DNA from 3 places in the Thioalkalivibrio sp. ALE23 genome. Region 2 is predicted to be linked to each of the others. Evidence: predicted binding sites of a transcription regulator. Region 2 holds the regulator's gene; each other region holds the start of a gene.

Region 1 (3,246 bases), 650 kb from region 2:
GGCCGGTTCAGGCGGCCGGAATCCGCGGAAAACGCCGCGGCGCGCAGCTCGGACCACGACAGGTGATCCATCTCCAGTGCGGTGTTGTCGACGATATTGGGCATGTCGTCGAAGACATAACCCCCGGTACTGCCGGGCGCGTAGACCAGTGCAACAGCCGCCAGCAGGGCGACCAGAAGAATGGTGCTCAGCGTGGTTCCGGATAGGGTGCGGGAGGGTCCGTTCACCGTGGCCTCGTGGCGGATGTCTGGAACTGCGGGGAGGGGGTGGAAAAAGAACACCCCGCCGGAGCGGGGTGTTCGGTGCCGGTATCAGCCGATGATCGGCTGGTCGATCCTCGCAGGATCAGTTGCGGCAGTCGGCCGGCAGGTACTGGGTATCCGTGTCGAGGATGTTGCCACCCTGACAGCGCCAGTCCAAGCTGCCTGCCGCAGAAGTGACGGCCGAGAAAAGCAGCTCGGCATCCTCGATTGCAGCATTGGCTTGGTTGCCGAAAGTGACTGTAATGAGGCCATCTTCGCTGGACGCGTTTTCGGTATCGTCCGTGCCGGCGCTGACGCTCACTACGTACTGGCCGCGAATTTCGTTGGAAGCCGCGAGGCCGTAGGACGCGTTATTGTCGGCGAACCTGCCGCGCTGGTTGTAGAATTCAGCCACGGCAGTGCGGGCGCCGGAGGCCAGCGACATGCCTTCCGAGACCTGGGCCCGGACGGTGTAGTCCTGGTAGGCCGGCAGGGCGATGGCCGCCAGGATACCGATGATCGCGACCACGATCATGAGTTCGATGAGGGTGAAACCCTTCTGGACTTGCTTGCGCATGGTGTTGCTCCTTGCTTTTGGGAGTTGGTCAGGGTCCTGCTAAACCCTGCCTGAAAGTATGCAATCGTAATGCCAGGTATTGCAATACGCCGGGCAGGGAAATTTGGGCCCGCTTATTCGCCGCGGCATCCCGAGGGCAGCAGGCGGGTAGGGACGTCGCCCTGGCCCACGCACTGCCAGGTCAGCCCGGAGCTGGCGGTGGAAGCCGAGAACACCATGTAGCCGCCGGCCACGCGAGTATTGGCGTCGTTCCCGATCAGGGCCCGGATGGTGCCGTTATCATGCACCTCGATGGATTCGGTGTAACTCCCCGCATATCCTTGAGGGTCTTCCAGCCCGGCCGATTCGTTGGAGGCGGGGAAACGGCCCCGTTCGTTATAGAACTCTTCCACGGCATTCCGCGCCGGACCCACCAGCGAAACGCTTTCCGCGAGCTGTGCCCGCACCTGGTAATCCGCGTAGGCAAACAGCGCGAGGCTCGCGAGGATGCCGATGATCGCGACCACGATCATGAGTTCGATCAGGGTGAAGCCCTTCTGGATGAGTTGTCGCATGGTGCTGCTCCTTTGTTTTTTGTGCGGGCAATCACATTTCGTGCCAACCATAAATACCCGGAGGTGACGGCGGTTGTCAGTCTCGGGTGACGAAATTGGTCACCCTGAGTGACAACCTTGGTCAGTTTGCGGGTATTCCCGAGTGTGCCCATCGGGATTGTCGCCCCGGCTCGTAATCGCTCTTGTATGCCCCCGCTGCCCGGCCAATAATCCTTCCTCCCCCACGCAGGAGCGCATCCCCTGCGCGTGCTGGTGTCCCCGGCGCAATCCACCGTCGACACGAGCAGCGCAGTCCCCTGCGCGTGGGGGTGCTGGACATGCCCGATCGGCCAGAGGGCTGGCCTCCTACGGGCCCGGCACCCTGTGGGAGGCCAGCCCTCTGGCCGATCGGGGTCTGGATGCGCCCCATCGCGCAGGGGTCTGCTCGCAGGCGAACAGCCGGAGCCCGGGGCGCACGCACGTCCGGTTCGCGGCCGAGGCCGCTCCTACGCGGCCCCCGCCACACCGGTCTGTGGGAGCCTGCTCGCAGGCGAAACGCCAAGGTTGTATACAAAGAACAATGATTAAATTCCGGGAAACACGCTACGTCGCTCGCCTCGCCATGCTCGCCGCCCTCGCGCTCTCCGGCGTTTTCCCCGGCGCTGCGGCCGCCGACATCACCGTCCACGCGGTGTTCGACGGCCGGGCGGTCCTGTCGGTGGACGGCGAGCGGGCCGTGGTGGCCGAGGGCGAGAGCGGTCCCGGCGGGGTTCGGGTGCTGCAGGCGGGCGGCGGGCGTGTGCAGGTGGAGTTCGCGGGGGAGACCCGCTGGCTGGAGCGCGGGGCGGGGGAACCCGCTTCCACAGGGGCTGGCGATGCGGATTCGGCCGATGGTGAAGCCGCGGGCCGTGAGAGAGAGGCCGCCGGCCCCGGGATCACCGTGTACCCCGATTCTCGCGGGGTGCACAGCCTGACCGTGGGCGTGAACGGCCGGGCCATCACCATGGAGGTGGACCGCGAGGCCGAATCGGTGATGCTGCGCGAGCGCGACGCCGAACGCGCCGGGGTGGACGCCGACGCCGGCAATACCGTGCACCTGCGTACCGAGCGCGGCCGCGTGAACGCCCGCCGCGTCACGCTGGATGAAGTGCGGGTGGGCGGCATCCGCCGCAGTGGCGTGAGCGCGGTGATCGTGCCGGACGATCACATCCACCGGGCGCGCCTGGGGCGGACCTTTCTCGACCGGGTGGAGGTGGAGCCCAGCGGTGACGCGCTGATTCTGCGGTAGGGGGTGCCCCGGTTCGCCTGCGAGCAGGCTCCCACAGGCGGGTGGCGGGTGCGTAGGAGCGGCCTCGGCCGCGAACGGACGGGCGTTTGCCTCGGGCTCAACCTGTTCGCCTGCAAGCAGGCTCCCACAGGCGGGTGGCGGGTGCGTAGGAGCGGCCTCGGCCGCGAACCGGACGTGCGTGCGCCCCGGGCTCAACCTGTTCGCCTGCGAGCAGGCTCCTGCAGGCGGGTGGGGAGGCTGTTCGCGTGCGGGCACACTCCCACGATGGGCGATGTGTGCTTGCCGGTCCACGGGGGGTATGATCCAATACGCCCCGTTCGTTCAGGGGGTGAACGGCGCCGGCCGTGCGTCGCCGTGCGGATGCATCCGCGTGTTCGCGGGTCGCCCCTCCCGGTGCCGACGTGCCGAAAGCCCCTCGAAGGCGGTGAATTGCAGCGAGACGAGATCCAGTACCGCATTCTGAAGATCCTTCAGGACCATCCCGAGCTGAGCCAGCGCGAACTGGCGGAACGGCTGGGGGTGTCGGTGGGAAGTGCGCATTATTCCCTGAGGGCGCTCATCGACAAGGGCTGGGTCAAGGCGGGCAACTTTGCCCGCAGTGAGAAC
Region 2 (3,246 bases):
GCGGGCACCGGAACCTACACCGGCGACGTGATCGTGGTGCGCGGCGATGCCACGCTGGAAGCGGACCGCGTGATCGTGCACATGCGCGAGCGCCGCCCCTACGAGATCGAGGCCCACGGCGAGCCCGCACGCCTGGAGTCGCCCGATCCCGAGACCGGCGAGACGCGCATCGCCGAAGGGCTGCGCATCGACTATTTCCTCGACGAGGAACGCGTGATCCTGACCGAACGGGCACGCGTCATCACCGCCGCCGAGGATGCCCGCGGGCAGCGCATCACCTACGATCTCGAACGCGACGTGATCCGCGCCGAACGCGGCGACACCGACGACGAGCGCGTGCACATCCGCCTGCAGCCACGCGAGGACAATCCATGACCCCCGCGGCCGACGGCCATCTGGTCGCCCGCGAGCTGAGCAAGCGCTATGGCCAGCGTACCGTGCTGGACGCGATGGATGTGGACCTGGTGCCCGGCGAAGTGGTCGGCCTGCTGGGACCCAACGGAGCCGGCAAGACCACCTGCTTCTACAGCCTGGTCGGACTGATCCGGCCCAATACCGGGCGCATCACCCTGGGCGGGCGCGACATCACCCGGGCGCCCATCCACGAACGCGCCCGCGCCGGGCTGGGCTATCTCCCGCAGGAGGCATCGATCTTTCGCCGCCTGTCGGTCCAGGACAACCTGCAGGCGGTGCTGGAACTGCGCCCGGAACTCGACCGCCACGAGCGCCGCCGCATCGGCGACGCCCTGATCGAGGAATTCCAGCTGGAGACCGTGCGCCACAGCCCCGGGATCGCGCTGTCCGGAGGCGAGCGGCGGCGCGCCGAGATCGCCCGCGCGCTGGCCGGCGATCCGCGGTTCATCTGTCTGGACGAACCGTTTGCCGGGGTCGATCCGATCTCGGTCGGCGAGATCCAGGAAGTCATCCGCCACCTGGCCGAACGCGGCATCGGCGTACTAATCTCGGATCACAACGTACGCGAGACCCTGGGCATCTGCCATCGCGCGTACATCCTCAGCGAGGGGCGCCTGCTGAGCGCGGGCACGCCGGACGAACTGCTGGCCGACACCCGCGTGCGCGAGGTCTACCTCGGCGAAAACTTCCGCCTGTGACACCGACCGCCGCACCCGGACGGTGCACAAGCCCGCAGCAAGGGATTACTATTCACTTATGGTGACCAACGCCTTTCCCAACTCATGCTGAAGCCCGGGCTGAATCTGCAGCTCGGTCAGACGCTGACCATGACGCCGCAGCTGCAGCAGGCCATCCGGCTGCTGCAGCTGTCCACGCTGGAGCTCCAGGCCGAGATCCAGCAGGCGCTGGAAAGCAATCCCATGCTGGAACAGGCCGAGGATGACGAACTCGGTGCCGACGCGGGGGACACCGACAGCGACGCGAACACCGACGACGGCGAGAGCGGCAGCGACAACGCCGGCACCGGCGAAACGGTGGATGCCGGCGGCTCGGAGGACGTCATCCCCGACGAGCTGGTGACCGACAGCCGCTGGGAAGACATCTACGACGCCAGCGCCAGCCCGCGCGGTCTGGACGACCGCGACCCGCTGGAGAACACCTCGGACGACGACGGCGGCGGCGGGCTGCAGGATCACCTGCTGTGGCAGCTGCATCTGTCGCACCTGACCCCGCGCGACCAGCGCATCGGCGCCGCCCTGATCGACACCATCAACGGCGACGGCTACCTCGAGGGTGACGTCGAGACCCTGGCCGAGACCATCAGCCGGAGTGAAGACCCCCCCGTCGACACCGACGAGGTCGAGGCCGTACGCCACTGGTTGCAGCACTGCGACCCGCTGGGGGTCGGTTCGCTGGATCTGCGCGAGTGCCTGGAGGTCCAGCTGGGCGAGCTGGCGCCGGACGCCCCCTCGCGCGAGGCGGCGCGCGCGCTCCTGGAACACGGCATGGACGCCCTTGCCCGGCGTGACTACAAGGCCCTGCAGCGCCAGAGCGGCGTACGCGATGGCAACGAACTGGCCGCGGCGCTGGACCTGATCCGCACGCTCAACCCGCGCCCCGGCGCCCAGATCAGCGAGACACCGCCGGAATACGTGGTCCCGGATGTCTACGTGCGTCATACCGACCGGGGCTGGCAGGTCGACCTGAATCCCGAGATCGCCCCGCGCATTCGCATCAACGACCTCTACGCCGGCATGGTCCGCCAGGTCTCCGATGCCCGCGACAGCGCCTTCATGCGCGATCAGCTGCAGGAGGCGCGATGGTTCATCAAGAGCCTGCACAGCCGCAACGACACCCTGCTGCGCGTGGCGCGCGCGATCGTCGAACGCCAGCAGGGGTTCCTGGAACACGGCGAGGTGGCGATGCAGCCGCTGATCCTGCGCGACATCGCCGAAGCCCTGGAGATGCACGAGTCCACGATCTCGCGGGTGACCACGCAGAAATACATGCACACCCCCCGCGGGGTGTTCGAATTCAAGTATTTCTTCTCCAGTCACGTGGGCACCAGCGACGGCGGGGAATGCTCCGCGACCGCGATTCGTGCCATGATCCGCGAACTCATCGAAGAGGAAACGCCGGGCAAACCGCTCAGCGATTCCCGCCTCGCCCAGATCCTGGCGGATCGGGGCATCAACGTGGCCCGGCGTACCGTGGCCAAATACCGGGAGGGCATGAACCTGCCATCCTCCAGCGAGCGCCGCCAGATGGCCGCCATGCCGACCGGAAGCAAACCGAAAGGAGCCTGACCCATGCAGATCAATCTCACCGGACACCACGTCGACATCACCGACGCCCTGCGCGACTACGTCAACGAGAAATTCCAGAAGCTGGAACGCCACTTCGACAAGGTGATCGACGTGCACGTGGTGCTGAACCACGAGAAGACGCAGAAGCTGCACAACAAGGCGGAAGCGAATCTGCAGGTCAGCGGCAACCACATCCACGCCGAGGCCAGCCACGATGACATGTACGCCGCCATCGACGGCCTGATCGACAAGGTCGACCGCCAGCTGATCAAGCACAAGGAGAAGGTCAAGGATCATCATCGCGCCGAGGGCGCCCAGCGCAACCGCGAACAACCCGAGTAAGCCGATGAATCCGGCCGAGCTCATCACCCCGGAGCGCATCGGACTGGAAACCGACTGCTCCAGCAAGAAACGAGCGCTGGAAACCCTCGCCGATCTGCTGGTGGACGGGGCCGCGGACGGACTGGCGGCCAGTGCCGCGTTCGAAGCCATGTCGGCCCGCGAAAAACTGGGCTCCACCGGGCTC
Region 3 (3,246 bases), on a different contig from region 2:
AGCAGCGCGTCGGGGTCCTCCGCCTCGGCCTCGGAGCTGTCATCCTGCTCCGCCAGGGCCGCGGCCCATTCATCGGCCAGGGCATCCTGATCCACCGATTCCTCGCCGTCGCCCTGTTCGGTTTCCTGATCCGGACGCTTGTCGTCGTCTGCCATCGTCCTGTCCTCTTGCCTATCGTTGTGCGCGACCGTTGATCTTGATCGCGTTCTGGCCGTTCGAGACCCCGAACTTGCCGCGCAGCAGCGGGATATCCTCGACCTTCAGAGTGACCTCTTCGGGAATGTCGACCGGGATGATGTCGCCCGGCTTGATGTCCAGCAGTTCCTGCACGGTGACCTCCGCCTCGGTGAGCACCGAGGCGATCTCCACGTCCGCGTCCTGCACCTCTTCCCGCAGGGCATTCATCCAGCGCTGATCGACATCGGAGCGATCCGACTGGATACCGGTATCCAGCTGCTCGCGGATCGGTTCGATCATTGAATACGGCAGCGTCACGTGGAGATTGCCGCCGCCGCCATCCAGTTCGATGTGGAATTCGTTGATCACCACGATCTCGGTGGGACTCACGATGTTCGCGAACTGGGGATTGACCTCGGAGTTGAGGAACTCGAAGTCGATGTCCATGACCGGTTCCCAGGCCTTGGTCATGTCCTCAAACGCGCCCTCGAGGATGCTGTGCACCACCCGCATCTCCATCGGGGTGAAGTCACGGCCCTCGATGCGGGTATAGAAGCGCCCGTCGCCGCCGAAGAAGTTGTCCACCAGGATGAACACCAGCTTGGGGTCGAACACGAACAGCCCGGTGCCGTGCAGCGGATGCGCACGCACCAGGTTCAGGCTGGTGGGCACGAACAGCGAGTGCATGTACTCGGAAAACTTGGTCAGCCGGGTGCCGCTGACCGAGATCTCGGCCGAACGCCGCAGCATGTTGAACAGTCGCACGCGCAGATGCCGCGCAAAACGCTCGTTGATCATCTCGAGCGTGGGCATGCGCCCGCGCACGATCCGGTCCTGGGTGGCGAAATTGAACTCGCGCGCCTGACCGTCGCTGGGGAACTCTTCCTCCTCGGTCTCGACGTCACCGGCATCGACGCCGTGCAGCAGCGCGTCGATCTCGTCCTGGCTCAGGATGTCGGTTTGCTGTGCCATGACGCGCGCCTTACTGCATGACCAGTTCGGTGAACACCACGCGCTCCAGATCGGAGGGCGCTTCGCGCGACTCCAGGATCGCACGGACAGTGGCCGTCAGATCCTCCGCCAGCGCTTCCTTGCCTTCCCGCGTGTTCAGCTCGGTATATTCCTGATCCGAGAGGACGCCGAGGATGTCGTTCCGGACTACGGGCAGGTGATCTTCCACGGCTTCCAGGACCGCCGGGTCGGTGGACACCAGACCGATCTGCACGCGCAGGAACTGCACGCTTCCCGGGGCATCGATGTTCACCGTCATGGGATCGAGCGACGAATAGTGGCGCTCGGGCGGCTGATCTTCCGCCATTTCGTCAGCGTCCTGCGACAGCAGGAACCAGGCGGCCGCGCCCCCGCCGCCGGCGAGCAGAACCGCAACGACCAGGAGGATGATGATCATCCATTTCCTGCCGCCGCCCCCCTTGTTCTCCAGTTCGACTTCCTTCTCCGCCATGACACACCCGCATTGCGTGGATTCGCTGACGGAACCCAAGCAAGCGCGGTGCCATGAATCATTACTACTTTATAAACAGAGAGTTGAACCCACTTTAGGGGTGTCGTTCGTCATCCCGAGGGTCGAGCGCCCGGCGTATGCGTCAACGAACCGGACGCTCCATCGAGCGAGAAGTCGAGATTCTGGCGGCCGGTCTGCCGGAACGGGCCTCAGGCAAACAGGTCCACCCGACGGTTGAGGAAGGAAAGGGTGCTGCCGGGAGCGACGGGACCTTCATCGTCCTCGCTCCCTTCGCCCTCCGCACCCGTGGCGACGCCGGGTTCATCCCCGCTTCCGTAACCGTCGCCGGCCATCTCGGTATCCGCGGAATCGTCCGGCGGTTCATCCGACACCGAGGCATCGGCGAGCTCGAGCCCGCTGTCGGCGAGACTGTCACGCAGGCGCGGCATTGCCGCTTCCAGCACCTCACGGGTCACGGGGTTGGTACTGAAGAACTGTACACTGGCACGGTCCCCCTCCATGCTGACCCGCACATCCAGGACCCCCAGCTGAGGCGGATGCAGTTTCATCTCGGTGCGCCCGCCGCGGGCCTGCGCCATCATCTGGATCTGCTCCGCAAGCTGGCGATCACCCGAAGTCTGCAGCAGGCGGGTCAGATCCAGCCGCATCCCGCCGCCCCGCGCACCCTCGGCATCGGAGGCCTGGGCTGCCGGCTGGGCCAGTGCCTGGGCATTCTCACGGCCGCTGCGCGCCGATTCCGAGGCCTGCGTCAGCCACTGGGCCAGGACCTCGGTGGTCCCTTCACGCGAGCCACCGCCGGTCAGCGCCCCGGGAGCCAGTTCCTGCAGCCGCGACCCCGGGTTCTGCCCTTCCGGACCGGCCTGCAGGAACAGACGCATCAGGGAAACCGGGATGCCGTCGCCCGCCGCTCCGGACCCGGGCCCGTCTTCCAGCAGACTGCGCAGCTCGCGGCCGTCGATCTCTCCGTCACCTTCCTCGCCGGTCAGCCAGCCGGGCGGCAATTGCATGCCGTCCACAGCGGTCAGATCCTGCCCTTGCAGGAGATCCTGGAAGCGCTGGATCAGTCCTTCCAGATCCAGCTCGGCCAGCTCGGAATCATCCACCCCGAGCGCGCCCAGCATCGCTTCCAGCTGCGGGCGGAGTGCCTTCAGGAAACCGTCTTCCCCGCCTTTTCCCTTGTCTTTCAATTCCTTGAGCCGATCCATGCCCTCGCCGCCGTCGAGCAGCTGTGCCAGCGCTCCCAGCCCCTGTCCCGATGCCTGTGCTGCGATCATGTCCCGTCCTCGCCTGTTGCGCGCACCGCGCGCGTCTGCCCCTGCGGGGTCTGCGTATCCATACCTTTCAAGATTCCTGCCAGTTCACCGTGCGTTCGCCGGATTCCGGTTCCCGTGCGAAGGCCTGGCGGGTCGCCCACATGTCCTGTTCCACCTGCTGCCGCCGGGCCTGATGACGCTGGTCTTCGGCTCGCGTGCGTTCCAGCAGCTTTTCCAGCGACATGCAGTCGCGATGGTGTTCCAGCCATTGCTCGCGCGCCGTCTCCACCTGGCTTTCGGCCGCCTGGATGCGCAGGGCCTGCTGTTCCAGCG

What was found. The regulator sigma-54, encoded in region 2, starts transcription at its own class of promoters, with help from an activator protein. The targets are predictions, from matches to a motif close to TGGCANGNTNCNTGCTT.
Region 1: F573_RS0100200 (pilin) is a predicted target of sigma-54. The motif match lies at 1,403-1,419, and genes of this name have one in related genera.
Region 3: fliL (flagellar basal body-associated protein FliL) is a predicted target of sigma-54. The motif match lies at 1,677-1,693, and genes of this name have one in related genera.

What each region holds. Positions count from the first base shown of each region.
Region 1 covers NZ_KB900031.1:33,970-37,215, reverse strand. The annotation lists gene F573_RS0100210 (lipopolysaccharide assembly protein LapB) at 1-227, opposite strand, end outside; gene F573_RS0100205 (pilin) at 346-819, opposite strand; gene F573_RS0100200 (pilin) at 933-1,373, opposite strand; gene F573_RS0100195 (TIGR02281 family clan AA aspartic protease) at 1,975-2,640, shown strand; gene F573_RS0100190 (MarR family EPS-associated transcriptional regulator) at 3,070-3,246, shown strand, end outside.
Region 2 covers NZ_KB900031.1:679,380-682,625, forward strand. The annotation lists gene lptA (lipopolysaccharide transport periplasmic protein LptA) at 1-375, shown strand, start outside; gene lptB (LPS export ABC transporter ATP-binding protein) at 372-1,112, shown strand; gene F573_RS0103395 (RNA polymerase factor sigma-54) at 1,197-2,720, shown strand; gene hpf (ribosome hibernation-promoting factor, HPF/YfiA family) at 2,724-3,062, shown strand; gene F573_RS0103405 (PTS sugar transporter subunit IIA) at 3,067-3,246, shown strand, end outside.
Region 3 covers NZ_KB900033.1:228,948-232,193, forward strand. The annotation lists gene fliN (flagellar motor switch protein FliN) at 1-155, opposite strand, end outside; gene fliM (flagellar motor switch protein FliM) at 172-1,149, opposite strand; gene fliL (flagellar basal body-associated protein FliL) at 1,160-1,639, opposite strand; gene F573_RS0107855 (flagellar hook-length control protein FliK) at 1,849-2,934, opposite strand; gene fliJ (flagellar export protein FliJ) at 3,002-3,246, opposite strand, start outside.